4 regions of the Pseudomonas sp. NFACC46-3 genome follow, and region 2 is predicted to be linked to each of the others. Evidence: predicted binding sites of a transcription regulator. Region 2 holds the regulator's gene; each other region holds the start of a gene.
The links. The regulator FliA, encoded in region 2, starts transcription of late flagellar genes. The targets are predictions, from matches to a motif close to CTAAAGTTTNNNNNNNNNNNGCCGNTAA.

Region 1 (8,022 bases), on a different contig from region 2:
CGTGGGCAAGTCATCGCTGGTCAACAGCCTGCTGCCAGACGTCGAGACTCGCGTCGGGCCGCTGTCCGAGCTGTCCGGCCAGGGCACCCACACCACCACCACCGCGCGGTTGTTCCACTTCCCCGGCGGCGGTGAATTGATCGACTCGCCGGGCATACGTGAATTCGGCCTGGGCCACGTCAGCCGGGCCGATGTCGAGGCCGGGTTCATCGAATTCAATGACCTGATCGGCACCTGCCGCTTCCGCGACTGCAAGCACGACCGCGAACCTGGTTGCGCGCTGCTCAAGGCGCTGGAAGAAGGTCGCGTGCATCAGCAACGGATGAATAGCTACCGCTCGATCATCGCCAGCTTGCCGGATAGCAGTTACTGACCCGGAATGTGAGCCGGACACCATTGTGGCGAGGGAGCTTGCTCCCGCTGGGCTGCGAAGCAGCCCCAAAACCCGCCAAATGCGGAGCATCAGACACACCATTTACGACTGCTTCGCAGCCGAGCGGGAGCAAGCTCCCTCGCCACAAAGGCAAGCACGCCTCAGGTGAACAGCGCCTCATAAAAAAGCCGACAATGATGTCGGCTTTTTTATGGATCACTGCGCCGGCGGCTCGGCCGGTTTCGGCGCAGCGTCGTCGAACAGGTTCAGACGCTCGCGCAGCTCATGGGCCGGCACGGGTTGCTGGTCCGCCGGCAAGGCGTTCGGATCAGCCGCCGCGCCAGGCGTCGTCGGTGCTTCACCCGGTGCGCCCTGCCCTTGGGCCGGATCCAGCGGCGGATCGTCGGTTTGCGAACCCTCGATGGCTTGCTGGGCCTTCTTGGTCAACACCACGATATCGATACGTCGGTTGACCGGGTTGAACGGGTCCTTGCGATCGAACAACGCCGAGGACGCATAACCGACCACCCGCGCCACCTGCTCGTCCGGATAACTGCCGGCCACCAAGGCGCGACGGGCCGCGTTGGCGCGGTTGGCGGAAAGCTCCCAGTTACCGAAGTCTCCTTTGCCAACGTAGGGCTTGGCATCGGTATGACCGCTGATGCTGATTTTGTTCGGCACCGCTTTGATGGTGTCGGCCATGGCCAGCAAAATGTCTTCGAAATAAGGCTTCAGGCGCGCGCTGCCGGAATCGAACATCGGCCGGTTCTCGGCGTCCATGATCTGGATGCGCAAGCCGTTCGGCGTGATTTCGAACAGGATCTGGTCCTTGAATTTCTGCAGTTGCGGGTTCTCTTCGACCTTGTTCTGCAACTCTTGCAGCAACAATTCCAGGCGTTCGCGCTCGATCTGCTCGGCCATCCCTTCGACCTGCTCGGAGTCCACCGTCACCTTGTCAGGCTGGGGCTGGGACTTGACCTCGGGGTTGAGTGTGTTTTCCGGGGCCAGGGTCGGTGAACCACCCAGGTCGATGATGTAGGGCGTGCCGCTTTCGGAAAAGCCGACCGGGTCCTTGAAGTAACCGGCGATGGCGATCTTCTGTTCTGGGGTCGCCGTGGACAGCAACCACAGCACCAGAAAGAACGCCATCATCGCCGTTGCGAAGTCGGCGAAGGCAATTTTCCAAGCACCGCCATGGTGCCCGCCGGCGATGCGCTTGACGCGCTTGACGATGATCGGCTGGTTATTTTCCATGATTTAGCGACCGCGAACCGCTTGTTCCAGCTCGGCGAAGCTTGGACGGTGCGCCGGGTACAGGACCTTGCGACCGAACTCCACCGCCAACGATGGCGGCATGCCCGAGGCCGAAGCCACCAGGGACGCCTTGATGGCTTCATAGACGTTGAGCTCTTCCTTGGCATCATGGGCCAGGGAATGGGCCAGCGGACCGAAGAAACCGTACGCGGCCAAAATACCGAAGAAGGTACCCACCAGTGCCGCACCCACGTGCAGGCCGATGGATTTCTGGTCGCCATCGCCCAGGGACGCCATGGTCACCACAATCCCCAATACCGCCGCGACGATACCGAAGCCAGGCATACCGTCGGCGATGCCGTTGACCGCGTGGGAGGGGTGCTCCAGGTCTTCCTTGAGGCTGTACAGCTCCATGTCGAACAGGCCTTCGAGCTCATGGGGCGCCATGTTGCCGGACGACATGATGCGCAGGTAATCGCAGATGAACGCCGTCATGCGGGCGTCCTTGAGCACAGCCGGGTACTTGGCGAAAATCGGGCTGGCGGCGGCGTCTTCGATGTCGCCTTCGATCGCCATCATGCCTTCGCGGCGGCTCTTGTTGAGGATCTCGTAGATCAGCCCCAGCACCTCGAGGTAGAAGGTGTGGCTAAAGCGCGAACTGAACATGCCCAGGGATTTCTTGAGCACGTGCATCGTCATATAGCCAGGGTTGGCCTGCAGAAATGCACCGAGGGCGGCGCCACCGATGATCAACACCTCGAAGGGTTGGACCAGGGCCGCAATCTTGCCATGGGAGAGCACGTATCCGCCGAGTACGCTCGCGAACACGACAATGATGCCGATAATTTTAGCCATAGATAGAAAGTACTTATTTAAGTCGGGTTCAAGGTCATATTCGGAAGCTGAAAAATCTCTTCTTCTACTTATCGGCAAAACTGCGCCAGACTATAGTCAGTTCCGGCGAAAAGCCAATTTTGCCCCGTTCCGGGCGTAGATACCCTTTGCGATGATCACGTCCAACCATGGCTAACGAAACGAAGGTTCCAACTCCACGACCGACCACCCTCGAAGGCTGGGTCAAGCTGCTCGATGGCGTGCACCTGCCGGTGCCCCAGGCCAGCCATGACCTGGTCTGCAAAGCCATTGCCGACAGTCGCCGCTCGTTACGTGACATCGCCGAATTGATGCAGGACAGCCCCGCCCTGGCCCTGAGCGTCATCCGCGAGGCCAACTATCACACCCATGGCAGCCTTGCGGAACCTGCGGAAAATCTCGAAGTGGCCATCAACCGCCTCGGCCTCAAGCGTACCGAAGAACTGCTCGCTCGCTTGCCGTCGTTGCCAGGGCACGAAATCCCCATCGCCTTGCGCCAGCTGCAATTGATCAGCCAACACGCCACGCAACAGGCCAATGGCTTTTTTGCCAGCCGCCTGGCGCGGCTGTGGCAGGACATTCACTGGGGCAGCCTGCTGTTTCTCTCGCCGCTCTGGCCATTGGCCTTGACTCACCCGCGATTGCTGGGGGAGTGGGAATTGCGGGTCGTCCACAAACGCGAACCCGCGCGCAAGGTAGAGCGCGAATTGTTCGGCGTCAGCCTGCTGAAAATCTGCCTGGCGCTGGTGGAAGCCTGGCGCTTGCCGATCTGGGTGATACAAGGTTATCGCCTGCTGCTCAATGAACGCCGCGAGCTGGTGCAGGTTCTGCGCATCGCCCGGGACAGCGAGCACCCGCTGCGCCAGCAGAATCGCCTGGACGACGACCCAACCCTGCGGCGCTGGCTCAATCAACCGGCCAATACCGTGTTGCTGGCCAACGGCCTGGCACTTTCAGCGCAACAGGCCTGGGACGGCCCCCACAGTGCCCGCTGGCAATACCTCACCAGTTTGTACCTGCAGATGCCGATGGATGAGGTCCAGCAACAGCTGCACCAACAAGCCGTCACCAGCGCCCGTCATGACGCCATGCCAGACCTCTGGCATCCGGCCGTGGCGTTGCTCTGGCCCTGGGGCTGCCGTCGCATCCACCCCGGTTTGCTAGCGCCCCCACCACCCAGCGCCGAGGACCTGAGCCAGTGGCGCAAGCAATGCTCCGCGCTGCTGGTGGAACCGAGCCCCTTCAGCAATGCCATGCACCTGACCACCTCGGCACGGGACGTGTTGGTGGCCTGTGGCATGCGCCGGGTGATGATCCTGATGGCGGACCGCAACCAGACCAGTGTGCGCGTACACCAGACCGCCGGCCTGCCCAAAGAAGCCGCGGCCATGAGCTTTTCCATCAGCCAGAGCAAAATAGTGCAACGATTGCTGGCTCAGCAGGCCCAGGTTCGCCTGAACCCGGACAACAATGTGCAGTTTTCGGCGCTGCTGCCACCGGGCCTGCGCAGCCTGTTCCGTGGGGAGCACCTGCTGCTGCGCTCTCTGACCTGCAATGGCCGGGTGATCATGCTGGTGGTGGTGGACCAGGGCGGCGGGCCGTTCTCGGACGTGACCGTACAAGCCTTCGGCAAAACCGTGCAATGCATCGAAAGGGCCCTGCATACCTTTACCAACCGCGGCCGCTGAACTTGCTACAATCTTTTCCCTTTGCGCCCCTGGAGACCTCACATGCCTGACTTCTCTGGCTTGCCGTTGGTGATCGAGCCGAACGAGCTGCTGCCGCGCCTCGACACCCGCGAACTGATTCTGGTGGACCTGACCAGCGCCGCCCGCTACAGCACCGGCCATATCCCTGGCGCACGCTTCGTCGACCCCAAGCGTACCCAGCTGGGTCAACCGCCGGCGCCAGGCCTGCTGCCGGCCAAAGCCGACCTCGAAGCCCTGTTCGGCGAGCTCGGGCACAACCCGGACGCGGTCTACGTGGTCTATGACGATGAAGGCGGCGGCTGGGCCGGGCGGTTTATCTGGTTGCTGGACGTGATCGGTCACTCCAACTATCACTACCTCGACGGCGGCTTGCTGTCGTGGCTGGACGAAGGCCTGCCGGTGTCCGTCGACGTGCCTGCGCCCGTCGCAGGCCCGGTCAGCCTGACACTGCACGAAGCGCCCACCGCCACCCGTGAGTACCTGCAAAGCCGTCTCGGTGCTGCCGACCTGGCGATCTGGGACGCTCGCGGCCCGCTGGAGTATTCCGGCGAAAAAGTCGTCGCAGCCCGAGGCGGGCACATTCCCGGCGCGGTCAATTTCGAATGGACAGCCGGCATGGACCAAGCGCGCAACCTGCGCATTCGCAAGGACATGCCGCAAATTCTCGAACAATTGGGCATCACGCCCGACAAGGAAATCATCACCCACTGCCAGACTCACCACCGCTCCGGCTTCACCTACCTGGTGGCCAAGGCGCTCGGTTATCCACGGGTCAAAGGCTATGCCGGTTCCTGGGGCGAATGGGGCAACCACCCCGACACACCCATCGAGCTTTGAAGGTTCTTAAGGACAATTAATGAAAAACCGTTTGTTCATCCTCACTCAGTACCTGCTGCCCCACCACCTGTTGTCACGGCTGGCCGGCTGCATTGCCGAATGCCGCGTGCGCTGGTTCAAGAACGCCTTCACCGCTTGGTTTGCCAAGCGCTACCAAGTGGACATGTCCCAGGCACTGGTGGAAGACCTGACTGCCTACGAGCACTTCAACGCCTTCTTCACCCGCGCCCTGAAAGACGGTGCACGCCCGCTGGACGACACCCCAGGTGCGATCCTCAGCCCCGCCGACGGTGCCGTCAGCCAGCTCGGCCCGATCGAGCACGGCCGGGTCTTCCAGGCCAAGGGCCACAGCTTCAGCGTGCTGGAACTGCTGGGCGGTGATGCGGCCAACGCGGCGCCGTTCATGGGCGGCGATTTCGCCACCATCTACCTGTCCCCCAAGGACTACCACCGCGTGCACATGCCACTGGCCGGCACCCTGCGGGAGATGGTCTACATCCCTGGGCGGATTTTCTCGGTCAACCAGACCACCGCCGAAAACGTTCCGGAGCTGTTCGCCCGCAACGAGCGCGTGGCGTGCATTTTCGACACCGAACGTGGGCCGATGGCCGTGGTGCTGGTGGGCGCGATGATCGTGGCCTCCATCGAAACCGTCTGGGCCGGGCTGGTGACGCCGCCCAAGCGCCAGCTGAAAACCTTCCGTTACGACGAAGCCGCCCGCGCGCCGATTCATCTGGAAAAAGGCGCCGAACTGGGCCGCTTCAAGCTGGGTTCGACGGCCATCGTGCTGTTCGGGCCGGACCAGGTGAAATGGGCCGAAGGCCTGGTGGCCGGATCGCCAGTGCAGATGGGCCAGGGCCTGGCGCTGCCCAAAGGCTGAGTAAAGATCACATGTGGGAGCGAGCTTGCTCGCGATAGCGATATAACAGTCACCTCAATGGCGACTGTCCTGGCCTCATCGCGAGCAAGCTCGCTCCCACAGGGCATCCAGCATAGATAGCACACCTCCTTCGGCTACAACTGCTAGAGTTGGAAACATCACGTTTATTTCCCGCCGGAGCCCGTACACGGCATGAATGAGACCAGCCCTCTCCAGCTATTGCGCGTCCTGACCCCGACACAATCACGTCTGTCGTTCTGCGATGCTACGCCACGGGACCTCAAGCGCTGGATCGCCAACCTGCCCAAGGCCAACATCGGCGAAACAGCCCGCCTTTTGTACCAAGCCCTTGGCGAACTCAACCAACTGCTCACGCCCAGCGACAATCGCTTGCAACTGCTCGAGCTGCTGCGGCCCGAGGTGTATTACGTCTGCAAGCACCTGGAGCGGCACTTCCTGCAACAGGCCATTGTGCTGGATGAGCGCTCGCGCAAGATCGTCAACCTGTGCCAGGCACTGCAAACCCAGCTGGCGATGGGCTACAAACAGGTCGTGGCGCGTATCGCGTCGAAATACACCAAGGACCGAGCCCGCCTGCTGAGCACCGCGCTACAACGGGCGATGCATGCCCTCAATGGTCCGCTGCTGCGTGCCAGTCAGCTATACAGCCCCGTGCCTGAAGGGCTGTGGCTCGATTTGCATCAGTTGCATCGGATCGCCTGCCTGCACCGGTTGCAGCACCTGAGCGTGAGTGACGAACTGGCCAGCCAGGTTCATCAACTGACCCCCGAACAGACCTATGTCGTTGCCCTGTTGCTGGGAGCGTCACGCAGCAATCAACTGCGCCAGAGCCAAATCGGGCGGCTGACCGAAGTGCTCGAAGCCTGGAGCCAGTGGGTCAAGCTGGATCCCGCCAGCAGCACTGCCAGCCTGTTCGCGGTCGCTCCGCAACTGGATGTCGGGCCACGCTACCGCTCCAAGTTCCGAGCCGAACAACAGCCAACCTTGCAGGGCTTCGACCCACAGCCCCTGGTGCGCGCAATCGCCACGCACCTGGAAGAACCTGCCGAGCAAAGCCTGCCGGTACCGGGCGGCATGAGCGTCGATACCTTGCATCACCTGCAAGCCGCCTGGGGCGAAGCAGCGGAACGCAGTTTCCAGCGCACCGAGGGCAATGGCACGCTGACACTGTGCGTGGGCATGAGTGCGCTGCACTATTACCTCGGCGGCGAGCGCTCTTTCAACGAAATACTGAATAGCCCCACCACCCGCAAGGCCCGCTTCGAAGCCTCATCAAGCAAGACAAACGACACCTGGGGCCAGGCCTTCGACGCCGCCCCCGCCGGCGACAGCGACCTGCTGCCCTATGAAGAAATCGAGTACCCGGTCAACCCGAGCGATGATGACGGCAGCCACTCCGACAACCAGCATCACTTCCCCACCTACGACCTGCCGATCATCAACCACAGCCCCGGCGGCTACTGCCTCGGCTGGCCCAAGGAAGTACCGGAACAGCTGCAAGCGGGAGAAATGATCGGCATTCGGGACAGCAGCGACCAAGCCTGGAGCGTTGCCGTGGTGCGTTGGATCCGACAAGTGCGCAACGGCGCCATGCAAATGGGCATCGAACTGGTCGCCCCCCATGCCCAACCTTGCGGGCTGCAACTGGTCCGGGAAAACGAGCACGGTCACTACCTGCGCGGGCTGTTGCTGCCAGAGATCAGTGCCATTGACCTGCCCCCGACCATGATCGCCCCCCGCCTGCCTTTCCAGGAGGGCCAGCGGGTGTTGATCAATACCAACGGCCAGGAACGCCGCGCCGGCTTGGACCGCCGGGTGACCAGCACCCACAGTTTCAACCAGTTTTCCTATCACTCGGAAGACTCAACCGAAACCGGGGATAGCGGCGACCAGGAAGGGAATTTTGATTCGTTGTGGAAATCGCTTTGAACAGCCAACACACAACCCTTTGTGGTGAGGGGATTTATCCCCGCTGGGCTGCGAAGCAGCCCCAATACAGTCAACTTCAGCCAGCCTGACACAACGAGGCGTTAGGTTTTTGGGGGCTGCTGCGCAGCCCAGCGGGGATAAATCCC
Region 2 (8,022 bases):
CGATCTTCTCTTTCAACGCCTGGGCCGTGAAGGGTTTGACCACATAGCCGTTTACACCGGCCTGGGCCGCTTCGATGATCTGCTCGCGCTTGGCTTCGGCAGTGACCATCAGCACCGGCAGATGCTTGAGTTTTTCGTCGGCACGCACCTGGCGCAACAGGTCGATACCGGTCATGCCCGGCATGTTCCAGTCGGTGACCAGGAAATCGAAGTTGCCACTGTGCAACATCGGGAGCGCAGTGGTCCCGTCATCTGCTTCGGCCGTGTTGGTGAACCCAAGGTCACGCAACAGGTTTTTTATGATCCGCCGCATCGTTGAGAAGTCATCAACGATGAGGATTTTCATGTTCTTGTCCAATTCGACCTCCAAGCAGTCTTAAACGCGCCCAGCACCTGGACGCGCCATTTCAATCAATCCGGCACAACACTCGACAACGGTCTGGAGCACAACGGATGGAGACTGGTACAGCACCTGCCAGGCCAGCCTCGTTCGCAGTGTCCCCACACTGCCTGTCAACGCGCTCGCCACTCCCCCAAACGCCCCCGCAAACGGGCCGCGCACTGGCTGTGTAACTGGCTGACCCGCGATTCGCTGACCCCCAGGACCTCACCGATTTCCTTGAGGTTCAGCTCTTCGTCGTAGTACAGCGCCAAGACCAGCCGCTCACGCTCCGGCAGATTGGCAATCGCATCCGCCAGCGCGCTCTGGAAACGTTCATCTTCCAGGTCACGCGACGGCTCCATGTGAGCACTTGCATTATCCTCGTGCAGCCCTTCATGCTCGCCGTCCTGCAACAGGTCGTCGAAACTGAACAGGCGACTGCCCAAGGTATCGTTCAAAATCCCGTAATAATCGTCGAGACTCAACTGGAGTTCGGCCGCAACCTCGTGATCTTTAGCGTCACGCCCGGTTTTAGCTTCAATTGCCCGAATTGCATCACTGACCATGCGGGTATTGCGGTGTACCGAACGCGGCGCCCAATCGCCCTTGCGGACTTCATCGAGCATCGCACCGCGAATGCGAATACCGGCATACGTCTCGAAACTCGCGCCCTTGCTCGCGTCGTATTTGTTCGACACTTCGAGCAGGCCGATCATGCCCGCCTGGATCAAGTCCTCGACCTGGACACTGGCCGGCAACCGCGCCAGCAAGTGATAGGCGATACGCTTGACCAGTGGCGCGTAACGCTCGATCAATTCGTATTGGGCGTCCCGTGCCGATTTTTTGTAGAGATGGTTGTAACCGCTGGCTGTCATAGCACGGGCCCTGCTGTTTGTTGCACAAGACGCTCGACGAAAAATTCCAGATGCCCGCGAGGGTTGGCCGGCAGTGGCCAGGTATCGACCTTCTGGGCGATTGCCTTGAACGCCAGCGCGCATTTGGAACGTGGAAAGGCTTCATAAACGGCACGTTGCTTCTGGACGGCCTTGCGTACGCTTTCGTCGTAAGGCACTGCGCCGACGTATTGTAGGGCGACGTCCAGGAAACGATCCGTGACCTTTGTCAACTTGGCGAACAGGTTGCGTCCTTCCTGCGGGCTCTGGGCCATGTTGGCCAGGACGCGGAAGCGGTTCATGCCATAGTCGCGGTTAAGCAACTTGATCAGGGCATAGGCGTCGGTGATGGACGTCGGTTCGTCGCAGACCACCAGCAGCACTTCCTGGGCCGCGCGGACAAAACTGACGACCGAGTCACCGATACCGGCTGCGGTGTCGATCACCAGCACATCGAGGTTGTCGCCGATGTCGCTGAAAGCCTGGATCAGGCCCGCGTGCTGGGCCGGGGTCAGGTGAACCATGCTCTGGGTGCCTGAGGCAGCCGGCACGATGCGAATCCCGCCCGGCCCCTGCAACAATACGTCACGCAGCTCACAGCGCCCTTCAATCACGTCCGCCAGCGTGCGTTTGGGTGTAAGCCCCAACAACACGTCGACGTTCGCCAGGCCCAGGTCGGCGTCCAGCAGCATGACCCGTCGGCCAAGCTCTGCCAGAGCCAGGGACAAGTTCACTGACACGTTAGTCTTCCCGACGCCACCTTTGCCGCCGGTCACCGCGATCACCTGTACGGGATGCATGCTGCCCATGTTCGTTCTTTACCTTGTCTTACTTAGACGGAGGCCACATTACTGGCTGCGCGTTCACATACGGAACAATGCATGGCAGACCATCGATGTAGGTACAAAAAATATTCATGATTACCTCAGCCGACCTGCTTGGTCGGGCTGTGGTAGATATCAGCGAACATATCAGCCATGGCTTCTTCGCTGGGTTCTTCCTGCATTTGCACACTCACGGCACGACTGACCAGTTGATGACGGCGCGGCAGATGCAAATCATCCGGGATCCGCGGCCCGTCGGTCAGGTAGGCCACCGGTAATTCATGACCGATCGCCAGGCTCAACACCTCGCCCAGGCTTGCCGTTTCGTCCAGCTTAGTCAGGATGCAGCCGGCCAGCCCGCAGCGTTTGTAGCTGTGGTATGCGGCGGTTAGAACCTGTTTCTGGCTGGTGGTTGCCAATACGAGATAATTTTTTGACTTGATACCGCGTCCGGCCAGGCTTTCGAGCTGCATGCGCAGGGCTGGATCGCTGGCTTGCAGGCCTGCGGTATCGATCAGCACGACGCGTTTGCGCAGCAGCGGCTCCAGCGCCTGGGCCAGGGACTGACCCGGATCCACATGGGTCACCGACACATTGAGGATCCGGCCGAGGGTCTTGAGTTGTTCCTGGGCGCCGATACGGAAACTGTCCATGCTCACCAGGGCAATGCTCTGGGCGCCGTACTTGAGTACATAACGGGCGGCGAGCTTGGCCAGGGTGGTGGTCTTGCCCATGCCGGCAGGACCGACCATGGCGATTACCCCGCCTTCTTCCAACGGCTCGACTTCCGGGGTCGCGATCATCCGCGCCAAGTGCGCCAGCAACATGCGCCAGGCCTGACGAGGCTCCTCGATATCATTGATCAGCGCCAGCAGGTCCCGGGACAACGGGCCGGACAGGCCGATGCGTTGCAGGCGACGCCACAGGTTGGCCTGGGCTGGACGGCTGCCTTGCAGCTGGTTCCAGGCCAGGGAGCCGAGCTGGACTTCCATCAGCTCACGCAGGCTGTTGAGTTCAAAGCGCATCGAATCCAGGGCCCGCGGATCGACACCCCGGGCAGGCGCTGCGGGCGCTGGCTCAGGACGACGCGGTTCGGCGTGGGCCTGCTCGATCAGCGGTTCGGCAGCAGTCAAAGGCAGGCCGGCCGTCAGCGGCTGACCGGCAAACAATTGACGATTGGTGCCTGCCGCGCCCTCGCCTTCGCTGCTGCGCAGGCTCAGCTCGGCCTGGGCGCTGGCGATGCGCGATTGGGTCTTGCGCAGCTCGTCTTCAAGTTCCATGTTCGGAACCCGGGGAGCCAGCGCCGACAATTTATAATCCAGCGCAGCCGTCAGTTCGACACCGCCAGCGATCCGGCGATTACCGATGATGGCCGCTTCAGCGCCCAGCTCGTCACGAACCAGCTTCATGGCCTGACGCATATCGGCGGCGAAAAAACGCTTCACTTGCATAAACCACTACCTCAGCCGTTGGGCCCTACTGTCGCAACGATGGTCACTTGCTTGTTGTCCGGTATTTCCTGGTACGCCAGCACATGCAGCCCCGGAACCGCGAGGCGCCCGAATCGCGAGAGCATCGCGCGAATCGGACCGGCCACCAGCAGGATCACCGGTTGGCCTTGCATCTCTTGCCGCTGGGCTGCTTCGATCAGCGAACGCTGCAGCTTCTCGGCCATGCTTGGCTCCAGCAGAACACCCTCTTCCGAGCCTTGTCCTGCCTTCTGCAGACTATTGAGCAATATCTGTTCCAACCTTGGCTCCAAGGTGATCACAGGCAGCTCAGACTCAGTGCCTACAATGCTTTGGACGATTGCACGGGACACGCCGACCCGAACCGCAGCCACCAGGGCGGCGGTATCTTGACTCTTGGAAGCGTTGTTGGCGATAGCCTCGGCAATACTGCGTATGTCGCGCACGGGCACCTGTTCGGCCAACAGCGCCTGCAGCACCTTGAGCAACTGCGACAACGAAACCACACCCGGCACCAGCTCTTCGGCCAGCTTCGGCGAGCCTTTGGCCAGTACTTGCAGGAGTTGCTGGACTTCTTCGTGGCCGATCAGCTCGCTGGAGTGCTTGTACAGGATCTGGTTCAAGTGGGTCGCCACCACTGTACTGGCGTCCACCACGGTGTAGCCAAGGGACTGCGCCTGGGCCCGTTGACTGATTTCGATCCACACCGCTTCCAGGCCGAAAGCCGGATCCTTGGCGGTGATGCCGTTGAGGCTGCCGTAGACCTGCCCCGGGTTGATCGCCAGCTCGCGATCCGGGTAGATCTCGGCTTCAGCCAGGATCACCCCCATCAAGGTCAAGCGATACGCGCTCGGCGCCAGATCGAGGTTGTCGCGGATATGCACGGTGGGCATCAAGAAGCCCAGGTCTTGGGAGAGCTTCTTGCGCACCCCCTTGATACGCGCCAGCAACTGACCACCCTGGTTGCGGTCGACCAATGGAATCAGGCGGTAACCGACTTCCAGGCCGATCATGTCGATAGGCGTCACGTCATCCCAGCCCAGTTCCTTGGTTTCCATGGCGCGGGCCGGCGACGGCAGCAGCTCCTGCTGACGCTTGACCTCTTGCAGGGCCTGGACTTTCTGCACGTTCTGCTTTTTCCAGAACAGGTAGGCGCCACCGGCAGCCATGGCAGCCATGGTCAGAAAGGAAAAGTGCGGCATTCCCGGCACGATCCCCATCACCGCCATCAAGCCTGCGGCCACGGCCAAGGCCTTGGGCGAGGCGAACATCTGACGACCAATTTGCTTGCCCATGTCTTCGGAGCCCGAAGCGCGGGTCACCATGATCGCAGCAGCTGTGGATAGCAACAGTGATGGCAATTGCGCCACCAAACCGTCACCGATGGTCAGCAGGGCGTACACCTTACCGGCATCGCCAAAAGTCATGCCGTGCTGGAAGATACCGACGGCCATGCCGCCGATCAGGTTAATGAACAGAATCAGCAAACCGGCGATGGCGTCACCGCGTACGAATTTGCTGGCACCGTCCATGGAACCGTAGAACTCGGCCTCCTGGGCCACTTCCAGACGACGCAGCTTGGCCTGGCTCTGGTCGATCAAGCCGGCGTTGAGGTCGGCGTCGATCGCCATTTGCTTGCCAGGCATCGCATCGAGGGTAAAACGCGCGCTCACCTCGGAAATCCGTCCGGCACCCTTGGTCACCACGACGAAGTTGATGATCATCAAAATGGCGAAGACCACGATACCGACCACATAGTTGCCGCCGATCACCACCTCACCGAACGCCTGGATCACCTTACCGGCGGCAGCGTGCCCTTCATGCCCGTGGATCATCACGACCCGGGTGGAGGCCACGTTCAACGCCAGGCGCATCAACGTGGCTACCAGCAGGATGGTGGGGAATACTGCGAAATCCAATGGCCGCAAGGCGTAGACACAAACGAGCAGCACCACGATCGACAGCGCGATGTTGAACGTGAAGAACACGTCCAGCAGGAACGGCGGCACCGGCAGCATCATCATGGCGAGCATGACCAGCAGCAACAGCGGCACACCCAGGTTACCCCGGCTGAGGTCTGCTACGTTGCTGCGAGCGGTGCTGAGTAACTGAGAGCGATCCACCAATAATCCCCGTGCCTGTAAAGCAAACTTTTGACGCCCCGGACGGGCGCAGACGGGGTATTGCAAGAAGCCTTCCAACTTTGGCCGCAGGTAGGAACGGAGGGCGCTACAGGAAAAATCATGCCCCGCCGAACGCAGAACCTGTAGTGAGGGGATTTATCCCCGACGGGCTGCGAAGCGGCCCCTGAATCTGGGATATTCAGGTATGCCTGGGGAATTGAGTGGGTCTGGTTTGGGGCCGCTTCGCAGCCCAGCGGGAGCAAGCTCCCTCGCCACAGGTCCACCGTGTCCCCGCTCCAAACAGTTCTGCACCTGGTTCAACGCCTGCAATAGCCAGACTCAGGAATCCCGTCGCAAATCCGGCGGAATCGGCAAATCCTTGAGTGGCTCGGGGCGCTTGCCCTTGCCGGCGCGGTGTTGGCGGATCTGGTAGACGTAGGCCAGTACCTGGGCCACGGCCAGGTACAGGCCGCCAGGGATTTCCTGATCGAGTTCGGTGGAGTAGTAAATCGATCGCGCCAGGGCCGGGGATTCGAGCAACATCACTTCATTGGCCACGGCGATTTCACGGATTTTCAGCGCCAGGAAGTCACTGCCCTTGGCCAGCAACACCGGAGCGTTGCCTTTTTCGGGGTCGTACTTGAGGGCTACGGCGTAGTGAGTCGGGTTGGTGATAACCACATCGGCGTCGGGGATCGCCGCCATCATCCGCCGCTGGGACACCTCGCGCTGCAACTGGCGAATCCGCTGCTTGACCTCCGGCTTGCCCTCCTGGTCCTTGTGCTCGTCGCGTATCTCCTGCTTGGTCATCATCAACTTCTGCTTGCTCTGATACAGCTGGATTGGCACATCGATGGCAGCGATCAGGATCAGGCCGCAGGCCATCCACAATGTGCTCCAGCCCACCAACTGCACACTATGGATAATGGCCTGCTCCAGAGGCTCATGGGCGATGCGCAACAGGTCGTCAATGTCGGACTGCAAGACGGTGAGCGCCACAAACAGAATCAGCAGGAATTTCCCAAAAGCCTTGAGCAGCTCCATCAGCGCCGTAGTAGAGAACATACGTTTGATGCCGGCGGCCGGATTCATCCGGCTGAATTTAGGGGCCAAGCTCTTGCCGGCGAACAGCCAGCCACCGAGGGAAATCGGGCCAATGATGGCAGCCAACAACAAGAAGAGCAGGACTGGCTGTACCGACAGAATCGCAATTTTTCCCGAGTGCAGCAGATACTGCCCCATCGCTCCCGGACTCAGCAGCACTTCACGGGGCAGGGAGAAATTCAGCCGCATGATTTCCAGCAAGTCCAAGGCCAACCCACCACCATAAATCAGCAACCCGCCCGCCCCGGCCAGCATCACCGCCAGGGTATTGAGTTCCTTGGAGCGAGCGATCTCACCCTTTTCCCGGGACTCCCTCTTGCGCTTATCCGTGGGGTCTTCTGTCTTGTCCTGACCACTCTCGCTCTCGGCCATGGTTCAGCGCGCCTGTGCCATGTCGCGTAAAAGCTGCAAGGCCTGGGTAGCCAGCGGCTGATACTGATTGAGGATATCCCCCAGGCTGACCCAGAAAATCACCATGCCCAGCACAAGGGTGAGCGGGAAACCAATGGAGAAAATATTCAACTGCGGCGCCGCGCGGGTCATCACGCCAAACGCGATGTTGACTATCAGCAACGCGGTGATCGCCGGCAATACCAGCACCATCGCCGCACCCAGGACCCAGCCGAGCTTGCCGGCGATTTCCCAGAAATGATTGACCAGCAACGCACTGCCCACCGGCATCGTGGTGAAACTCTCGGTCAACACCTCGAACACCACCAGATGCCCGTTCATGGCGAGGAACAACAGAGTCACCAGCATCGTCAGGAACTGACCGATCACCGCCGTGTTGACGCCGTTGGTAGGGTCGATCATGGACGCGAAGGCCATGCCCATCTGGATCGAGATGATTTGCCCGGCCACCACGAAGGCCTGGAAGAACAGCTGCAGCGAAAACCCCATCAAGGCGCCGATGAGGATCTGCTCGGCGATCAACATCAGGCCGCTGAGATCCAAGGCATTGACCGGCGGCATCGGTGGTAACCCAGGCGCAATGACCACCGTGATGGCCAAGGCGAAATACAGCCGCACGCGGGTCGGCACCAGGGTCGTGCCGAAGACTGGCATGCTCATGAGTACCGCGGTGACGCGAAACAGCGGCAGGATGAACGACGCCACCCAGGTACTGATCTGGGTGTCCGTCAGCGCGAGCATCGACATGGGGTCAGCCGATCAACTGCGGAATACTGCCATACAGCTGCAGAATGTATTCCATGAAGGTTTGTACCA
Region 3 (8,022 bases), on a different contig from region 2:
ATACTGCCAGGGCTTGGCGAAAATCGGGTCCAGGTGCAGGGAAAAGTCCTTGCTGTCCATGCGCAGCTCGCCGCCACCGAGGTCGCCGCTCAGACTCCCCGATACATTGCGCGCAGCCGGGGCGCCGCGATAGGCGTCAAAGCCCACGGTGTCCAGGTTGGTGGCGAAGCTGATTTTCTGGTCACCGGTGTTCTGCGGCCGGTAGTCCAGCAGCACGTTGCGCAGGCCACCGGTCACCTTGAGACGGTCGATGGTCGTCGCCAGGCCTTCAGGCAACGGTGCCAGGGCGTTGAGCAAAGGCGTAAGCGGGGTCAGGTCGAGGCGATCGGCCTGCAGGTGCCAGCGCTCCTCGGCCTTTTCGGTGGCAGCACTCTGTTGCAGTTGCAGGCGCGATTCCCAGCGGGTTTCGCCCAGGTTCATCGCCAGGGAATCGAAGGTCGCGGTAAATCCCTGGTCACCACGCTGGAAATATCCATTGAGCGCCAGGTTATGGATCTGCACCGGCTTGCGCTCGGCGTAGGCACCCAGGATGTCAGGAGCGTTCAAGCGCATGGCCGCGCTTTGCACCGTACCGCCGCCCCAACTCAGCCAGAACTCGCCACCGGCCTTGATCCGGGAAAAATTCCATTGCTGGGTCAGGCGTTTGGGCAGCCATTTGGCCCAGTCGCTTTGCGGCAGGCTCAGGTACGCATCGGCCTGGCCGTTCTTCCAGTCACTGGCGCGGATACGGGTGCGCAGGTTGATCGCCACCGGCTGACCGTCAGGCAGGGTCAAGCGCACGTCCAGCCGTTGACGGATGGCGCCGGTGCGCAAGCTCAAACCGACGTAGGTGAGGGTCAGCGGTGGTTGCTCGACAGGTTGCAACGTCACCTGGCTATCGAGCAGCGAGAACCTGGAGACCACCTGCATGCGTTCGAGCAATTGCTGCGGATCGAGGGGCTGGTCGTCCTTCACCGGCAGGCCTTCCAGGGCCCACTTGCCGTCGGTGCCCTCCTTGAGGCTGATCTTCAGGCCGCTGACTTCCAGGTGGGCAATACGCACCTGACGTGCCAGCAAGCTGTCCCACAGGTCGGGCACGGCTCGCACCTGATCCAGGTGCAAGGCGTTGGGGCCTTCGCCGACCACCACGTCGCGCGCAGCCAGGATTGGCGCCAGGGCGCTCCAGCTACCGTCGAGGCGTCCGATGTGCACAGGCATGCCCAAGGCAGCGCCGGCCCGGGTCTCGACCTCGGCGCGATATTCGGCCACCAGCGGGACCAGCTCGCGACCGAGGCTGACGTACAACGCCAGCAACACCAGCAGCAGGGCGCACAGCCCCAGCCCCCAGCGAGTCAGCGCCGCCAAAATGCGTGTCAGACGCTCCATGTCAGTGGGCTCCCCTGGCAAAGACGATCAAATCCGCGGGCCCGCCGCTTCCCAAGCTCTTCAGAGCAACACCACGTCGTATTGTTCCTGGGAATACATGGTTTCCACCTGGAAGCGAATCGTGCGTCCAATAAACGCTTCCAGCTCTGCGACATTGCCTGACTCCTCGTCGAGCAGGCGGTCCACGACTTTCTGGTTCGCCAACACTCTATAGCCGGTCGCCTGGTAGGCGCGCGCCTCCCGGAGAATTTCCCGGAAGATTTCGTAACACACGGTTTCCGGGGTCTTGAGCTTGCCGCGGCCCTGGCAACTGCTGCACGGCTCGCACAGCACCTGTTCGAGGCTTTCGCGGGTGCGCTTGCGGGTCATCTGCACCAGGCCCAGCTCGGTGATACCGATGATGTTGGTCTTGGCGTGGTCGCGTTCGAGTTGTTTTTCCAGGGTCCGCAGCACCTGGCGCTGGTGCTCTTCATCTTCCATGTCGATGAAGTCGATGATGATGATCCCACCCAGGTTGCGCAGGCGCAGTTGCCGGGCAATGGCGGTGGCGGCTTCCAGGTTGGTCTTGAAGATGGTTTCTTCCAGGTTGCGATGGCCGACGAACGCCCCGGTGTTGACGTCGATGGTGCTCATGGCCTCGGCCGGATCCACCACCAGGTAGCCGCCGGACTTGAGCGGGACCTTGCGTTCAAGGGCTTTCTGGATTTCGTCTTCGACGCCGTACAGGTCGAAAATCGGCCGTTCGCCAGGGTAATGCTCGAGGCGGTCGGCGATTTCCGGCATCAGTTCGGCGACGAACTGCGTGGTTTTCTGAAAGGTCTCCCGGGAGTCGATGCGGATTTTCTCGATCTTGGGGCTGACCAGATCGCGCAAGGTCCGCAGCGCCAGGCCCAGGTCTTCGTAGATCACGCTGGGGGTGGCGATGGTCTTGATCTGCGCGGCGATCTGGTCCCAAAGCCTGCGCAGGTAGCGGATGTCCATGAGGATCTCATCGGCCCCGGCCCCTTCGGCGGCGGTGCGCAGGATGAACCCACCGGCTTCCTTGATGCCTTCTTTTTCCACGCAGTCGCTGACCACCTGCTTGAGACGCTCGCGCTCGGCCTCGTCTTCGATCTTCAGGGAAATGCCGACATGGGCGGTGCGCGGCATGTACACCAGGTAGCGCGACGGAATCGACAGTTGCGTGGTCAGGCGCGCGCCCTTGGAGCCGATGGGGTCCTTGGTGACCTGCACCACCAGGCTCTGGCCTTCATGCACCAGCGCGCTGATGCTCTCCACGGCCGGCCCTTCGCGCATGGAAATTTCCGACGCATGGATGAATGCCGCGCGGTCCAGGCCGATGTCGACGAAGGCCGCCTGCATGCCCGGCAGCACCCGCACCACCTTGCCTTTATAGATATTGCCGACGATGCCACGCTTTTGCGTGCGCTCGACGTGGACCTCTTGCAGAACACCGTTTTCAACCACCGCCACGCGCGATTCCATCGGCGTGATGTTGATCAGGATCTCTTCACTCATGGCAGGGTCTCGTTCAGGCATGTTCACGATTATGGCCGCATCAAGTCAGACGGCGCTCAGCGCGCGCTCAAGGTTTGCCAACAGGGTATGCCGAAATGGCCCAGTAGTTCTGCGGTTTCGCACAGCGGCAGGCCGACCACGGCTGAATAACTGCCTTCAAGCCCGGCGACGAATACCGCACCCAGCCCTTGAATGCCATAGCCGCCGGCCTTGTCCCGGGGTTCACCGCTGGCCCAGTAGGCCGCCGCTTCCTGTTCCGTGATCGACCGAAAGCGCACCAGGCTGCGCACAACGCGGGATTCACAACGCTGCCCTCCCAGTATGGCAATGGCGGTCAATACTTCATGTTCGCGACCGGACAGGCTCAAGAGCATCGCCATGGAATCGGCCTGGTCCACGGGTTTGCCGAGAATTCGCCCGTCCAGTACCACAGCCGTATCGGCGCCCAACACGCAGCCATCCATGCCGGCGTCCAGGGCTCGCCGACCCGCCTCGGCCTTGCAGCGCGCCAGGCGCTCGACATAGGCCGAAGGGGTTTCGTGGTCCAGGGGAGTTTCGTCGATGTCCGCGCCGACGGCGGTAAAGGGTACACCGATCTGCGTGAGCAGTTCACGCCGACGCGGCGAACCTGAGGCGAGGTAAAGCGGTTTCATCAAGACATCTCCCTCTCAAAGCACAGCCATCCAGACAAAAACAGCTTTTGTGGCGAGGGAGCTTGCTCCCGCTGGGCTGCGCAGCGGCCCCAACCTTTACGGTCGCTACGCAACCGAGCGGGAGCAAGCTCCCTCGCCACAGGGATGTAAGTCATCAGAAAAAGTGTAGGTATCCTGACCGAATCAGTTGATTTTGAAACGCAGGCGCAGGCCACGCAAACCGAAGCTGACCCAGGGCCAGAGCAAGGCGCTGACCAGGGCTGGCAAGACCAGCGCCAGGGTCGGCTGGCGGTTGCCAGTCAGCGCGCTGAGCCACAACTGCACCAGTTGCGCCAGGCCGAAGATCACCAGGATCACCAGGCACTGCTGCCACATAGGGAACATCCGCAGGCGTTGTTGCAGCGACAGCACCAAGAAGGTGATCAACGTCAGGATCAGCGCGTTCTGCCCCAGCAACGTGCCATAAAGCACGTCCTCGGCCAGGCCCAGGCACCAGGCGGTGACCATGCCGACCTTGTGCGGCAAGGCCAGCGCCCAGAAGGCCAGCAACAGGGCCAGCCACAGTGGGCGCAGGATTTCCATGAACTGCGGCAGCGGCGAAACGCTGAGCAACAGGCCGATGGCGAAGGTCAGCCAGACCATCCAGCCGTTACCGGATTGGGTACTGCTCATTCTTCTCGTGCTCCCCTGGGGGCTGGCGCGGTGGCCGGCGTGGAGGCTGGCGGTTTGGCGGCGGGCCGGGCTGGTTGAGCAGGCTGCGCGGCGGGCGCGTGGGTGGCCGAGCGGGTCGGTTTCACAGCAGGCGCGGCGGGCGCGGTGACCGGGGTTGCCGCCGGCGCGGTGGCCGGAGCCGCCGTCGCGGGTGCTGGCACTGGTGGTTTTGGCACCGCGGCCGGGACAGGCGCCGGCGCTGCGGTCACTGGGGCGGCCGACTCGCCGCCCTGGCGGTCCTGGGCTTCCTGGGCCACGGCGGCATCGTTGGCACGTTCTTCGGGCGTGCGGTTGTCGCTGAATACCAGCAGCAGGTAGCGGCTGCGATTCAATGCCGCCGTCGGCACCGCGCGAACGATGGCAAACGGCTGGCCGGAGTCATGGATGACTTCCTTGACCGTCGCCACCGGATACCCGGCCGGGAAGCGCTGGCCGAGGCCGGAACTGACCAGCAGGTCGCCTTCCTTGATATCGGCGGTATCGGCCACATGCCGCAGCTCCAGGCGTTCCGGGTTACCGGTGCCGCTGGCGATCGCCCGCAGGCCGTTGCGGTTGACCTGCACCGGAATGCTGTGGGTGGTATCGGTCAGCAACAACACGCGGGACGTGTAGGGCATCAACTCCACCACCTGGCCCATCAGGCCACGGGCGTCGAGCACCGGCTGGCCGAGGACCACGCCGTCGCGCTCGCCCTTGTTGATGATGATACGGTGGGTGAAGGGGTTGGGGTCCATGCCGATCAACTCGGCCACTTCGACCTTCTCGTTGACCAGCGCCGAAGAATTGAGCAACTCGCGCAGCCGAACGTTCTGCTCGGTGAGGGCCGCCAGCTTCTGCATGCGCCCCTGCAACAGCAGGTTTTCGGTCTTGAGTTTTTCGTTTTCGGCGACCAGTTCGGTCCGGCTGCCAAACTGGCTGGCGACACCTTGCCACAGGCGCTGCGGCAGGTCGGTGATCCAGTAGGATTCCATCAACACCAGCGACATCTGGCTGCGTACAGGCTTGAGCAGCGTGAAGCGGGCATCGACCACCATCAGCGCGACCGATAGCACGGTCAGCACCAGCAGGCGCACACCCAATGAGGGGCCTTTGGCGAAAAGCGGTTTAATAGGCCGCTCCTCCCAGGCAAATGTTTTCTTTATTCATACGGCATCAAACCGGCCTGGATACGAATGACAGAAGATAAACGCCAACGGGCAGCACTGCAAAGTGCTGCCCGGGAGCGAACAACATAGACCACTTCAGCAAAACTTATTCGCTGGAGAGCAGGTCCATGGTGTGCTTGTCCATCATTTCCAATGCTCGGCCACCGCCGCGGGCAACGCAGGTCAACGGGTCTTCGGCAACGATCACCGGCAGGCCGGTTTCCTGGGCCAACAACTTGTCAAGGTCACGCAACAGTGCGCCACCACCGGTCAGCACCAGGCCGCGCTCGGCGATGTCCGACGCCAGCTCCGGCGGCGACTGCTCCAGGGCGCTCTTGACCGCCTGGACGATGGTCGCCAGCGACTCTTGCAGCGCTTCGAGCACTTCGTTGGAGTTGAGGGTGAAGGCCCGTGGAACGCCTTCAGCCAGGTTGCGACCACGCACGTCGACTTCACGCACTTCACCGCCCGGGTAGGCCGTGCCGATTTCCTGCTTGATGCGCTCGGCGGTGGATTCGCCGATCAGGCTGCCGTAGTTGCGACGCACATAAGTGATGATCGCTTCGTCGAAACGGTCGCCGCCCACACGTACGGATTCGGCGTAGACCACACCATTGAGGGAGATCAGCGCGATTTCAGTGGTACCCCCACCGATGTCGACGACCATCGAGCCGCGGGCTTCTTCCACCGGCAGGCCGGCACCGATGGCAGCGGCCATTGGCTCTTCGATCAGGAACACTTCACGGGCACCGGCGCCGAGAGCCGATTCACGGATAGCGCGTCGCTCTACCTGGGTGGACTTGCATGGAACGCAGATCAGCACACGAGGGCTGGGCTGCAGGAAGCTGTTTTCGTGAACCTTGTTGATGAAGTACTGCAGCATCTTTTCGCAGACGCTGAAGTCGGCGATCACGCCATCCTTCATTGGGCGAATGGCCGCGATGTTGCCCGGTGTACGGCCCAGCATGCGCTTGGCTTCCGTACCGACAGCCACGACACTTTTCTGGTTACCGTGGGTGCGGATGGCCACGACCGAGGGTTCATTCAGGACGATACCGCGCTCGCGCACGTAAATAAGGGTGTTGGCAGTGCCCAGGTCAATGGAAAGATCGCTGGAAAACATGCCACGCAGTTTCTTGAACATGGGAAAGGGACCCTAGGCAACGCGTGGGTAAAAAAGTGCGGCAAACTCTAACAACGACAGGGATTTTGGGCAAGGCGCCAATATGTTAAATTGGCCGCTTTTCTGTGCACCAAACCCCACAATCGCGGCCAGTGCCCTGTGTCATAAGTGCGCTCCTTCTTTGACGAGTGGCTATTGTCGTCAGGCAAGGCGCCGCGACGAGTCATAGCCTGCTATGGCGAGAAGCGGCAACGCAGCATGACGGCAATAGACGCCGTCAAAAAGGAACAGCACTTGTGATACAGGGCACTAGGGCCGTAGAAATGCGGTAGTGTTCCGACAATCTAACACACGGACAGACTGCGTCCGTTTTGTTTTCCACTGGAGAATCCCATGGCGCTTGAACGCTCCGACGTGGAAAAAATCGCTCATCTGGCCTGTCTGGGCCTCAATGAAGCCGATCTTCCACACATCACTTCTGCCCTGAACAGCATTCTGGGGCTGGTCGACGAGATGCAGGCGGTCAATACCGACGGCATCGAACCACTGGCACACCCACTGGAAGCCAGCCAGCGCCTGCGCGCCGACGTCGTGACCGAGTCCAATCACCGCGAGGCCTACCAGTCCATCGCACCAGCGGTCGAAAACGGCCTGTACCTGGTTCCGAAAGTCATCGACTAAAGGGAAAGAGCCTCTCATGCATCACATGACCCTGGCCGAGATCGCCCGCGGACTCGCCGATAAAAAGTTTTCTTCCGAAGAGCTGACCCAGGTCCTGCTGGCGCGCATCGCCCAGCTTGACCCGCAGCTCAACAGCTTCATCAGCCTCACCCAGGAGCTGGCCCTGAGCCAGGCCAGGGCCGCCGATGCCCGGCGCGCCAATGGTGAAACCGGTGCCCTGCTCGGTGCGCCGATTGCCCACAAGGACTTGTTCTGCACCCAGGGCATCCGCACCAGCTGCGGTTCGAAGATGCTCGACAACTTCAAAGCCCCGTACGATGCCACCGTGGTCGCCAAGCTGGCCGCCGCCGGCACCGTGACCCTGGGCAAGACCAACATGGACGAATTCGCCATGGGCTCGGCCAACGAGTCGAGCTACTACGGCGCCGTGAAGAACCCGTGGAACCTGGAACACGTACCGGGCGGTTCGTCCGGTGGTTCCGCCGCCGCCGTGGCCGCACGCCTGTTGCCGGCCGCCACCGCCACCGACACCGGCGGTTCGATTCGCCAACCAGCGGCGTTTACCAACCTCACCGGCCTGAAGCCGACCTACGGTCGCGTCTCGCGCTGGGGCATGATCGCCTACGCCTCCAGCCTCGACCAGGGCGGCCCGCTGGCCCGCACCGCCGAAGACTGCGCGATCCTGCTGCAAGGCATGGCCGGCTTCGACCCGAACGACTCCACCAGCATCGATGAGCCCGTGCCGGACTACAGCGCCAGCCTCAACGGTTCGCTGCAGGGCCTGCGCATCGGTGTGCCGAAGGAGTACTTCAGCGCCGGCCTCGAC
Region 4 (8,022 bases), on a different contig from region 2:
CGCCAGCCGTCGCCAGAAGTGGATCGACCAGGCTCAATCGCTGAACCTGTACATCGCCGGTGCTTCGGGCAAGAAGCTGGACGTGACCTACCGCATGGCTTGGTACCGTGGTCTGAAAACCACTTACTACCTCCGTGCCCTGGCCGCGACCAGCACCGAGAAGTCGACCATCAACACCGGCAAGCTGAACGCTGTTTCCAGCGGCGGCAACCACGGTGACGATTCGGTCCTGGCGGCTCCAGCAGGCCCTGCGCCAGTGCCAAAGGCCTGCGCGATCGACGAGCCGGATTGCGAAGCTTGCCAATAAGCTGAGTGGGTGGGCGTGTAAAGGCGCCGACTGAAGAAGCCTCCGATAGACCGCTGGTTTATCGGGGGTTTTCTTTTGCCTTGGAAACGACGTCGCCTGGGCTGCCCTCATCCATATTCAGGGTGACATTCATTGTGGCGAGGGGATTATCCCCCCTGGGGCGCGGAGCGGCCCTGAATGCCAGCGACCCGGTGGATCAGGCAGGTCGTATTGACTGCTTGTGGAGGGGGCTGCTGCGCAGCCCAGCGGGGATAAATCCCCTCGCCACAAAGGGAAACCTGGCATGAGGACGGGCTCTAGCACGCATGAAAAAGCCCCTCTTGCGAGGGGCTCCTTGTGCAGCCTTCAAGCAACCATCGACATCAAGCCATCTGGATGATGGTCTGCATGATGGTGCTCTGGGTAGAGATGGTCTTGGCGTTCGCCTGGTAGTTGCTCTGGGCCTTGATCAGCTCGACCAGTTCGTTGGTCAAGTTGACGTTGGACTCTTCCAGGGAGTTGGAGACGATCGAGCCCAAAGTGCCGGTTTCCGGGGCATCGTAGCCCGGGATGCCCGAGGCGAAGGTTTCTTTCCAACTGGTGCCGCCTACCGGCTGCAGACCTTGCTCGTTGGTGAAGCTGGCGAGTGCGAGCTGGCCGATCGGCTTGGTCTGGTTGTTGCTGAAGTTGGCCAACAGTACACCGCTGCCGTCGATGGTCAGGTTGGTGATCTGGCCCGTGGCGTAGCCGTTCTGGGCTGGAATCGAGCGGGCGGTGTCGGCGTTGAATTGGGTGGTGTTGGCCATGGAGATCGTAATAGTCGACGAGCCCGCGCCATTAGCAGTCCATGTACCATTAGTCACAGTGCCTGGGACCCAGCCAACCAGATTCAGATCATTGCTGATGGTTGGCGCAGGTGTCGGAACAGTCGGCGGAACGGTCGGCGGAACCGGAGTGCTGACCTGGGTTAGTCTGCCGTTCGAGTCGAACGTCATTGTGGAAGGAACCGGAGCGTTCGGAGCAACCGGCGCGCTGCCATTGAGGTTACGACCATCGATCAAGGTATAGACGTTCCAGGTATTACCGGCAGTCTTGACCATGTACTGGTCCATGGAGTGCTGGTTGCCCTGGGTATCATAGACCGGGGTAGTGAATTGCTTGGTGAATGTGGCCGTGTCGGTCGGGTTGAACGCAACGGTGATCGGCGTCGCCGTGGAGTTCAGGTTGATCGTCGAAGAAACCAGGCTGGTGGCTTGCGGCGGCAGGTTCGAAGTGTCGATGCGCAGGTCGGTCAGGATCCCGTTCTGGATCTTGCCGTTGGCATCCACGCCATAGCCTTGCAGGCGCGAAGTGCCGTCACTGTTGGTGATGTAGCCTTCCTTGTCGGTCTTGAAGGTACCGGCACGGGTGTAGCTCAGGGAGCCGTCGTTGCTCAGGACAAAGAAGCCCTGGCCCTGGATACCCATGTCCAGCACGTTGCCGGTGTTGTTGACATCCCCCTGGCCGAACTGCTGGGAAACGTTGGCCAGGCGCACGCCGTTGCCGACGGTCTTGCTGCCCGAACCCAGCTTGGTGGCCGAGTAGACGTCTTCGAATTCCGCGCGGGACGATTTGAAACCGGTGGTCGCCACGTTGGCGATGTTGTTGCCGGTCACGTCCAGCTGTTTGTTGGCTGCATAGAGACCGCTAAGGCCGATGTTAAAAGACATGTTGACTCCTTTTGCCGGTTAGTCGGCTCTACATACCAATAGTTTGTACTTTGGACAGGGCAATGCTGCCCAGCCCGGCCAGGTTGAGCATCAGCTCACCGCCCGTCTGGCTGATCGTCACGCTGCTGACCGTGGCCGGCAGGTTGGTGATCAGCGACGTCGCCTTGCCGTCGATGGTGGTCGAGGCGGCGAAGGTGTAAGTGCCCGATTCGACGACCGTGCCCGCATCGTTCTTGCCGTCCCAGATGAAAGCGGAATTGCCGGCGTTCTGGCTGCCCAGGTCGATGGTGCGGACGGTCTTGCCGTCCTTGTCCACGATCTTGACCGCGACGGAGGACACCGATGTCGGTACCACCACCGTGCCGTTGAGGCTCTTGGAGGTATCGACCACGGCTTTGTCGCCTGGGGCGATGACCGAGCGACCGACCAGCGACGAGGCCTGCAAAGCCTGGGACGAGTTGTAGTTGCCGGCGATACCGCTGACGGTCTCGTTGAGGGTGGTGATGCCTTCCAGGCTGCTGAACTGCGCCAATTGGGCCACGAACTCACCGTTGTCCTGGGGCTCCAGCGGGTTCTGGTTCTTCAGCTGGGTAACGAGCAGTTGCAGGAACGCATCCTTGCCCAGTTCCTTCTTGCCGGTCGCCGCACCTGTCATTGCCCCGAGGGTATCGGAGGTGTTGTTGGTCTTGACCGAGGAATTGGCCAGAATCTCGTTCAGGCTCAAACCGCTGGTAGTGTTGGTAACGCTCATGTGACTCGCCCCTTATCACTGACCGAGGGTCAGGACCTTCTGCATCATGGTTTTGGCGGTGTTCATCATTTCGGCGTTGGTCTGGAACGAACGACTGGCGGAAATCATGTCGGCCATTTCTTCGACAACGTTGACGTTCGGGTAGTAGACATAACCCTTGGCATCAGCGGCCGGATGGTTCGGCTCATAACGGGCTTCGAGGTTGCTCTGGTCTTCGACCACGCCAAGCACCTGTACGCCCTGCCCGGCCGCGTCCTGCTCCTGGAACAGCGAGTCGCTGCCGCCGGACTGGCCGCCCTGGAACATGGTGGCGAATACCGGGTGGCGGGCGCGGTAGGTCTGGTCGATGCTCGACGAAACGGTCTCGGCGTTGGCGATGTTACTGGCGACGGTGTTCAGGCGAGTGGTCTGGGCACTCATGGCACTGCCGGCAATGTTGAATACGCTAGCAATCGACATGGCTTACTCTCCACGCAGGGCCGATACCAGCCCTTTGAATTTGCTGTTGAGCAGGGTGAAGCTGGCCTGGAAGTTCACGGAGTTTTCCGCGTAGTTGGACTGTTCCAGTTGAGCGTCCACGGTGTTCTGGTCGATCGACGGCTGCATCGGCGTGCGATACATCAACGACTCGTCGCCATTACCCAGGCCTTCGGCTTCGATATGACGGCTGTTGGTCATGTTCAAGGCGAAGTGGCCGTTCTTGGCCTTCTCGTTCTGCTCGGCGAGCACTTTGGAGAAGTCCAGGTCCCGAGCCTTGTAGTTCGGGGTATCGGCGTTGGCGATGTTGTTGGCCAGGACTTCGGCACGCTGGGCGCGGAAGCTCAGGGCCTGTTCGTGGATACCGAGCGCTTTATCGAAGCTGATGCTCATGTCGGAAACCTTTGGGTGACCAGAATGTACGTACGTTGGCTATAGCAAGCGGCGTGCCACTTTCCAAAGCCCCGTAAACCGGGGCTTTGCGGGCATCGGCAAGGCGGCAATGCCAGAAAAGCGGCAACTGGCTTCCGCAAGCTGCCGCTTTTCTGCCGCTTCTCAAGGGCAATGGCATTCAAACTGTGGGAGCGGGCTTGCTCGCGAAAGCGGTGTGACAGCGACATTTATCTCGACTGACCGCCGCATTCGCGAGCAAGCCCGCTCCCACAGGGATAATGGTGATAGGGAGGAATGAGCGGGCATAAAAAAACGGGAGCCCGTGGGGACTCCCGTTTTTTGTCAACCCAAGCCAATCACTTCGCCTGGTAAATGATCCCCGGGCTGCACTGGACCATCTGGTAATGATCCGGCAAACCGTTCAACGCCTCGGAGGCGCCGAGGAACAGGTAGCCGCCCGGCTTGAGCGTGCCGTGGATGCGCAGCAGGATGTCTTTCTTCACTTCGGCGGAGAAGTAGATCAGTACGTTGCGGCAGAACACGATGTCGAACTTGCCCAGGCTGGCATAGCTGTCCAGCAGGTTGAACGAGCGGAACTCCACCCGGCTCTTGATCGGCGCCTTGACCACCCACTTGCCCGGCCCTTTCGGGTCGAAGTAGCGTTGCAGGCGGTCCGGCGACAAACCACGGCCGATGGCCAGGCTGTCGTACTCGCCAGTCTTGCAGTTATTGAGCATGGTCCCGGACAGGTCGGTGGCGACGATCTGCACGCCGCCTTTCAACTGGCCGAGGTTGGAGCGTTCGAACTCATCGATGGACATCGACAGCGAATAGGGTTCCTGCCCCGACGAACAGGCCGCCGACCAGATCCGCAGGCGCTGGCCCGGGCTGGCCTTGATGGCGGCCGGCAGCACTTTGTTCTTCAGCACTTCGAACGGATAGGTGTCGCGAAACCACAGGGTTTCGTTGGTGGTCATGGCGTCCACCACCATCTCGCGCAAACCACTGCGCGGTTGGGTCTGGATACGCTGCACAAGCTCGCCCAATGACTTGAGGCCCTGTTGCTCCATCAATTTATTGAGACGGCTCGACACCAGGTATTGCTTGTTTTCACCAAGCAAGATGCCACAGGCTTTTTCCAGGAAGACCCGGAACTGTTCGAAATCCAAATTACCCGTAGACAAGATACCGCCTCTTTCATCGTGTTGACTTGCCGGGCGCACAACGCGCCCGACCTTTACTTTATTCTGCTGCCTTGATCCGCTCGACGACCCGGGACGCCAGGTCATCGGGACGGAATTTCGCCAGGAAATCGTCGGCACCGACCTTCTTGACCATCGCCTGGTTGAAAACCCCGGACAACGAAGTATGCAAGATGATGTGCAGCTTTTGCATGCGCGGATCGCTGCGGATTTCCGAAGTCAGGGTGTACCCGTCCATCTCCGGCATTTCAATGTCGGAGATCATCATCAGGAACTCTTCCTCAGGCTTCTTGCCCTCGTCGACCAGTTTGCGCAGGTAATCCAGCGCCTGTCGCCCGTCGTTCAACGCCACCACCTCGACGCCAACCGTTTGCAGGCAACGGGTCACCTGCTTGCGGGCCACCGAAGAGTCATCGACGGTCAACACCCGCAGCGAAATCGCCTTGTGCTGGGTTTCGGCATCCACCACCCCCACGGAGATCGCTTCCGGCGTGGGTGCTACCTCGGCGAGGATTTTTTCCACGTCGATGATTTCCACCAACTGGTTATCGACCCGGGTCACTGCCGTGAGGTAGTGATCGCGGCCGGTCCCCTTGGGCGGTGGATGGATCTCTTCCCAGTTCATGTTGACGATGCGCTCCACCGAGCGGACCAGGAACCCCTGGGTCTTGGTGTTGTACTCGGTGATGATCACAAACGGATTGCTCTGGTCCAGCAGCCGACCGGAACCGGTCGCCATCGCCAGGTCGAGAATCGGGATGGTCGCTCCCCGAATATTGGCCACACCGCACACGACGGGGCTGGACTTGGGCATCAGGGTCAGCTTGGGGCATTGCAGCACCTCGCGGACCTTGAATACGTTGATCCCATACATTTGTTGGCCGTCGAGACGGAACAACAACAGCTCCAGGCGATTCTGACCGACCAGCTGAGTGCGCTGGTTCACCGAATCCATTACTCCCGCCATGCCCTGACTCCTACCTAACGCTAATGTGTCCGACGCGCATTCATCACTAAACGGCACGGGGCTTGCTATTGAACCGGCATGAACGCACAAACGACATTTTCTCGACGCCTGACCACTCACTGCCGCCACTGGCTCGGTGCACTGCTGGCTGTCTGCCTGTTCACTTCGGGCGGTCCTGCCCTTGCTGCTGTTCCGGTTACCTTGCCTGATCTCCTTATCGGCGTCACTCAGGGCTTTCTTGAATTCACCGTAGAAGACTATCTGGCTACCAGTCAAACCGAAGGTCGCTACGAAATCGAAGTCAACCAACTCGACCCGCGCCTGCGCATGCCAATGTGCGACAAGGAATTGACTGCTTCGCTGGAAAGTCCCGCTCGCCCTCTGGGCCGCGTCACGGTGAAGGTTCGTTGCGACAGCGCCGCGCCCTGGACGGTGTTCGTGCCCGCTCAAGTGCGCCTGTTTCGGGAAATTGTCACCACCACGCGTCCGCTCAAGCGGGCCGGGATCGTCGAGCCCCAGGACGTGATGCTGCGTGAACGGGACATCAGCCAGATCACCCAGGGCTTCCTGACCTCCGTCGATCAGGCCATCGGGCAGAAACTTGTCCGACCAATGGTCGCCGATCAGGTCGTGACGCTGGTGCACCTGGAGCAGGCCGAAGTGGTCCGCAAGGGCGACCAGGTGGTCATCACCGCCCGCAGCGGCTCCCTGGCCGTGCGGATGCCCGGCGAAGCCCTGTCCAACGGCGGCATGCGTGAACAGATACGGGTAAAAAACCTCAATTCCCAGCGCGTCATCAAGGCGCAAGTGATGGCTCCAGGCCAAGTGGAAGTGGCGATGTAATGACCCGGTAGAGGAGGTAGAAAGCTGGCGCTTGATCCCGGTGTTCCCTAGACTGTGCCTTACGCAAAGGCAAGCGCAGACGTGCGCACGTTCATTGAATAAATGAGCCTAAAGTTTTTTTGGGAATGGCCGAAAACATGGCAAGCGTCCAAATACCCAGAGGTTTTTTACCATGGTCATCGATTTCAATCGTTTAAACAGCTCTTCACCGCTGACAGGCACTACGCGTACCAGCGCTACCAAGGAAACCGCCGAAGCCGGCAAATCCGCGCCGCTGTCTACACCAGCCGACCAAGTCAGCAATGGGGAGTCGGTACACCTCAGCAATGAGGCTCAGCAGTTGCAGAAGGTCACTGACAAGCTGCGCGATCAACCTGTCGTCGACAACGCCCGCGTGGCCGAGTTGAAAGCAGCAATCGCCGATGGCAGCTACAAAGTCGACAGCAACCGCGTAGCCAGCAAACTGCTCAACTTCGAAGCCCAGCGCTAGGCCGCCGCCTGCGCCAGGCTTTTGGACGCTAAGACCCAAGGCCAGCCATGCACGACACTCATTTATTGCAATTGATCATCGACGACTTCGTTCCAGCGCAACAGCTACTGGAATTGTTGCAGGCCGAATCCGTGGCACTGCACGGTCGTGACATGCCTCTGCTGGAGAATATCCTGGCGCAGAAACAGGCATTGATCATCTTGCTTGACCAGCATGGCCGCAAACGCAGCGAGATCCTCGCCAGCCTCAACCTGCCTGCCAGCCATGACGGCCTCGAGCAACTGGCCAGCCAGTCGACGATCGGCGATCAGCTGCGCTCCCAGAGCAAAGTACTCAACGACCTGCTCGCCCAATGCCAGGCAACCAACGCCCGCAACGGCCAGTCGATCCTGATGCAGCAGGCCGCCACCGCCAACCAGTTGCGCATTCTCAACGGTGGCGAGATCCCGACGCTGTATGACGCTAGCGGTTCAACGGCCAGAATGGTCAAGCACCGCCCGCTCAGCCAGGCATGAAACGAACAATGCCTTCGCTCTATCAACGCGCGATACATGCTGGCAAAATGCCGGCCATTCGTAGTCGTATTTTGCCTGGAGATTGACTCACCGTGTTCAATGCATCAAACGCGGATGATGCTCCGCAGCCCCCCAAGGTCCTCACCACGCCCCTGGAAATCTCCGGCAACCTGCGGATGCTGCAAGAGAGCCACGACCCACTGATCATCACCTTCCACGAACGTAGCCAGCGCTTCCAGAGCTATCTGGTCAACGTCGATCGCGAGACCAACTCCATCGCCCTGGATGAAATGATCCCCCGGGACGGCGAGCGTTTCCTGCTGGCTGGCGAGCCGTTTCGTGTCGAGGGTTTTCATGACGGCGTGCGTATCGCCTGGGATGGCAAGGGT

Region 1: the regulator FliA is predicted to act here: its motif matches at 2,551-2,578, upstream of motA (flagellar motor stator protein MotA).
Region 3: the regulator FliA is predicted to act here: its motif matches at 3,609-3,636, upstream of BM300_RS24370 (Maf family protein).
Region 4: the regulator FliA is predicted to act here: its motif matches at 6,737-6,764, upstream of flgM (flagellar biosynthesis anti-sigma factor FlgM).

Annotation. Positions count from the first base shown of each region.
Region 1 is NZ_FOTH01000017.1:10,825-18,846, reverse strand. Features, by position in the region: gene rsgA (small ribosomal subunit biogenesis GTPase RsgA) at 1-373, shown strand, start outside; gene motB (flagellar motor protein MotB) at 590-1,627, opposite strand; gene motA (flagellar motor stator protein MotA) at 1,631-2,482, opposite strand; gene BM300_RS17495 (HDOD domain-containing protein) at 2,650-4,188, shown strand; gene BM300_RS17490 (rhodanese-like domain-containing protein) at 4,231-5,046, shown strand; gene asd (archaetidylserine decarboxylase) at 5,066-5,926, shown strand; gene BM300_RS17480 (molecular chaperone) at 6,119-7,876, shown strand.
Region 2 is NZ_FOTH01000030.1:44,772-52,793, reverse strand. Features, by position in the region: gene BM300_RS24015 (chemotaxis response regulator CheY) at 1-346, opposite strand, end outside; gene fliA (RNA polymerase sigma factor FliA) at 514-1,257, opposite strand; gene fleN (flagellar synthesis regulator FleN) at 1,254-2,084, opposite strand; gene flhF (flagellar biosynthesis GTPase FlhF) at 2,201-3,550, opposite strand; gene flhA (flagellar biosynthesis protein FlhA) at 3,562-5,691, opposite strand; gene flhB (flagellar biosynthesis protein FlhB) at 6,031-7,167, opposite strand; gene fliR (flagellar biosynthetic protein FliR) at 7,171-7,953, opposite strand; gene fliQ (flagellar biosynthesis protein FliQ) at 7,958-8,022, opposite strand, start outside.
Region 3 is NZ_FOTH01000031.1:50,691-58,712, forward strand. Features, by position in the region: gene BM300_RS24360 (YhdP family protein) at 1-1,365, opposite strand, end outside; gene rng (ribonuclease G) at 1,426-2,883, opposite strand; gene BM300_RS24370 (Maf family protein) at 2,940-3,536, opposite strand; gene mreD (rod shape-determining protein MreD) at 3,720-4,208, opposite strand; gene mreC (rod shape-determining protein MreC) at 4,205-5,356, opposite strand; gene mreB (rod shape-determining protein MreB) at 5,499-6,536, opposite strand; gene gatC (Asp-tRNA(Asn)/Glu-tRNA(Gln) amidotransferase subunit GatC) at 6,909-7,196, shown strand; gene gatA (Asp-tRNA(Asn)/Glu-tRNA(Gln) amidotransferase subunit GatA) at 7,213-8,022, shown strand, end outside.
Region 4 is NZ_FOTH01000003.1:81,137-89,158, forward strand. Features, by position in the region: gene BM300_RS05885 (ribonucleoside-diphosphate reductase subunit alpha) at 1-307, shown strand, start outside; gene flgE (flagellar hook protein FlgE) at 670-1,995, opposite strand; gene flgD (flagellar hook assembly protein FlgD) at 2,024-2,746, opposite strand; gene flgC (flagellar basal body rod protein FlgC) at 2,762-3,205, opposite strand; gene flgB (flagellar basal body rod protein FlgB) at 3,209-3,616, opposite strand; gene cheR (protein-glutamate O-methyltransferase CheR) at 3,973-4,800, opposite strand; gene BM300_RS05915 (chemotaxis protein CheV) at 4,859-5,785, opposite strand; gene flgA (flagellar basal body P-ring formation chaperone FlgA) at 5,864-6,628, shown strand; gene flgM (flagellar biosynthesis anti-sigma factor FlgM) at 6,801-7,118, shown strand; gene BM300_RS05930 (flagella synthesis protein FlgN) at 7,166-7,633, shown strand; gene BM300_RS05935 (flagellar brake protein) at 7,726-8,022, shown strand, end outside.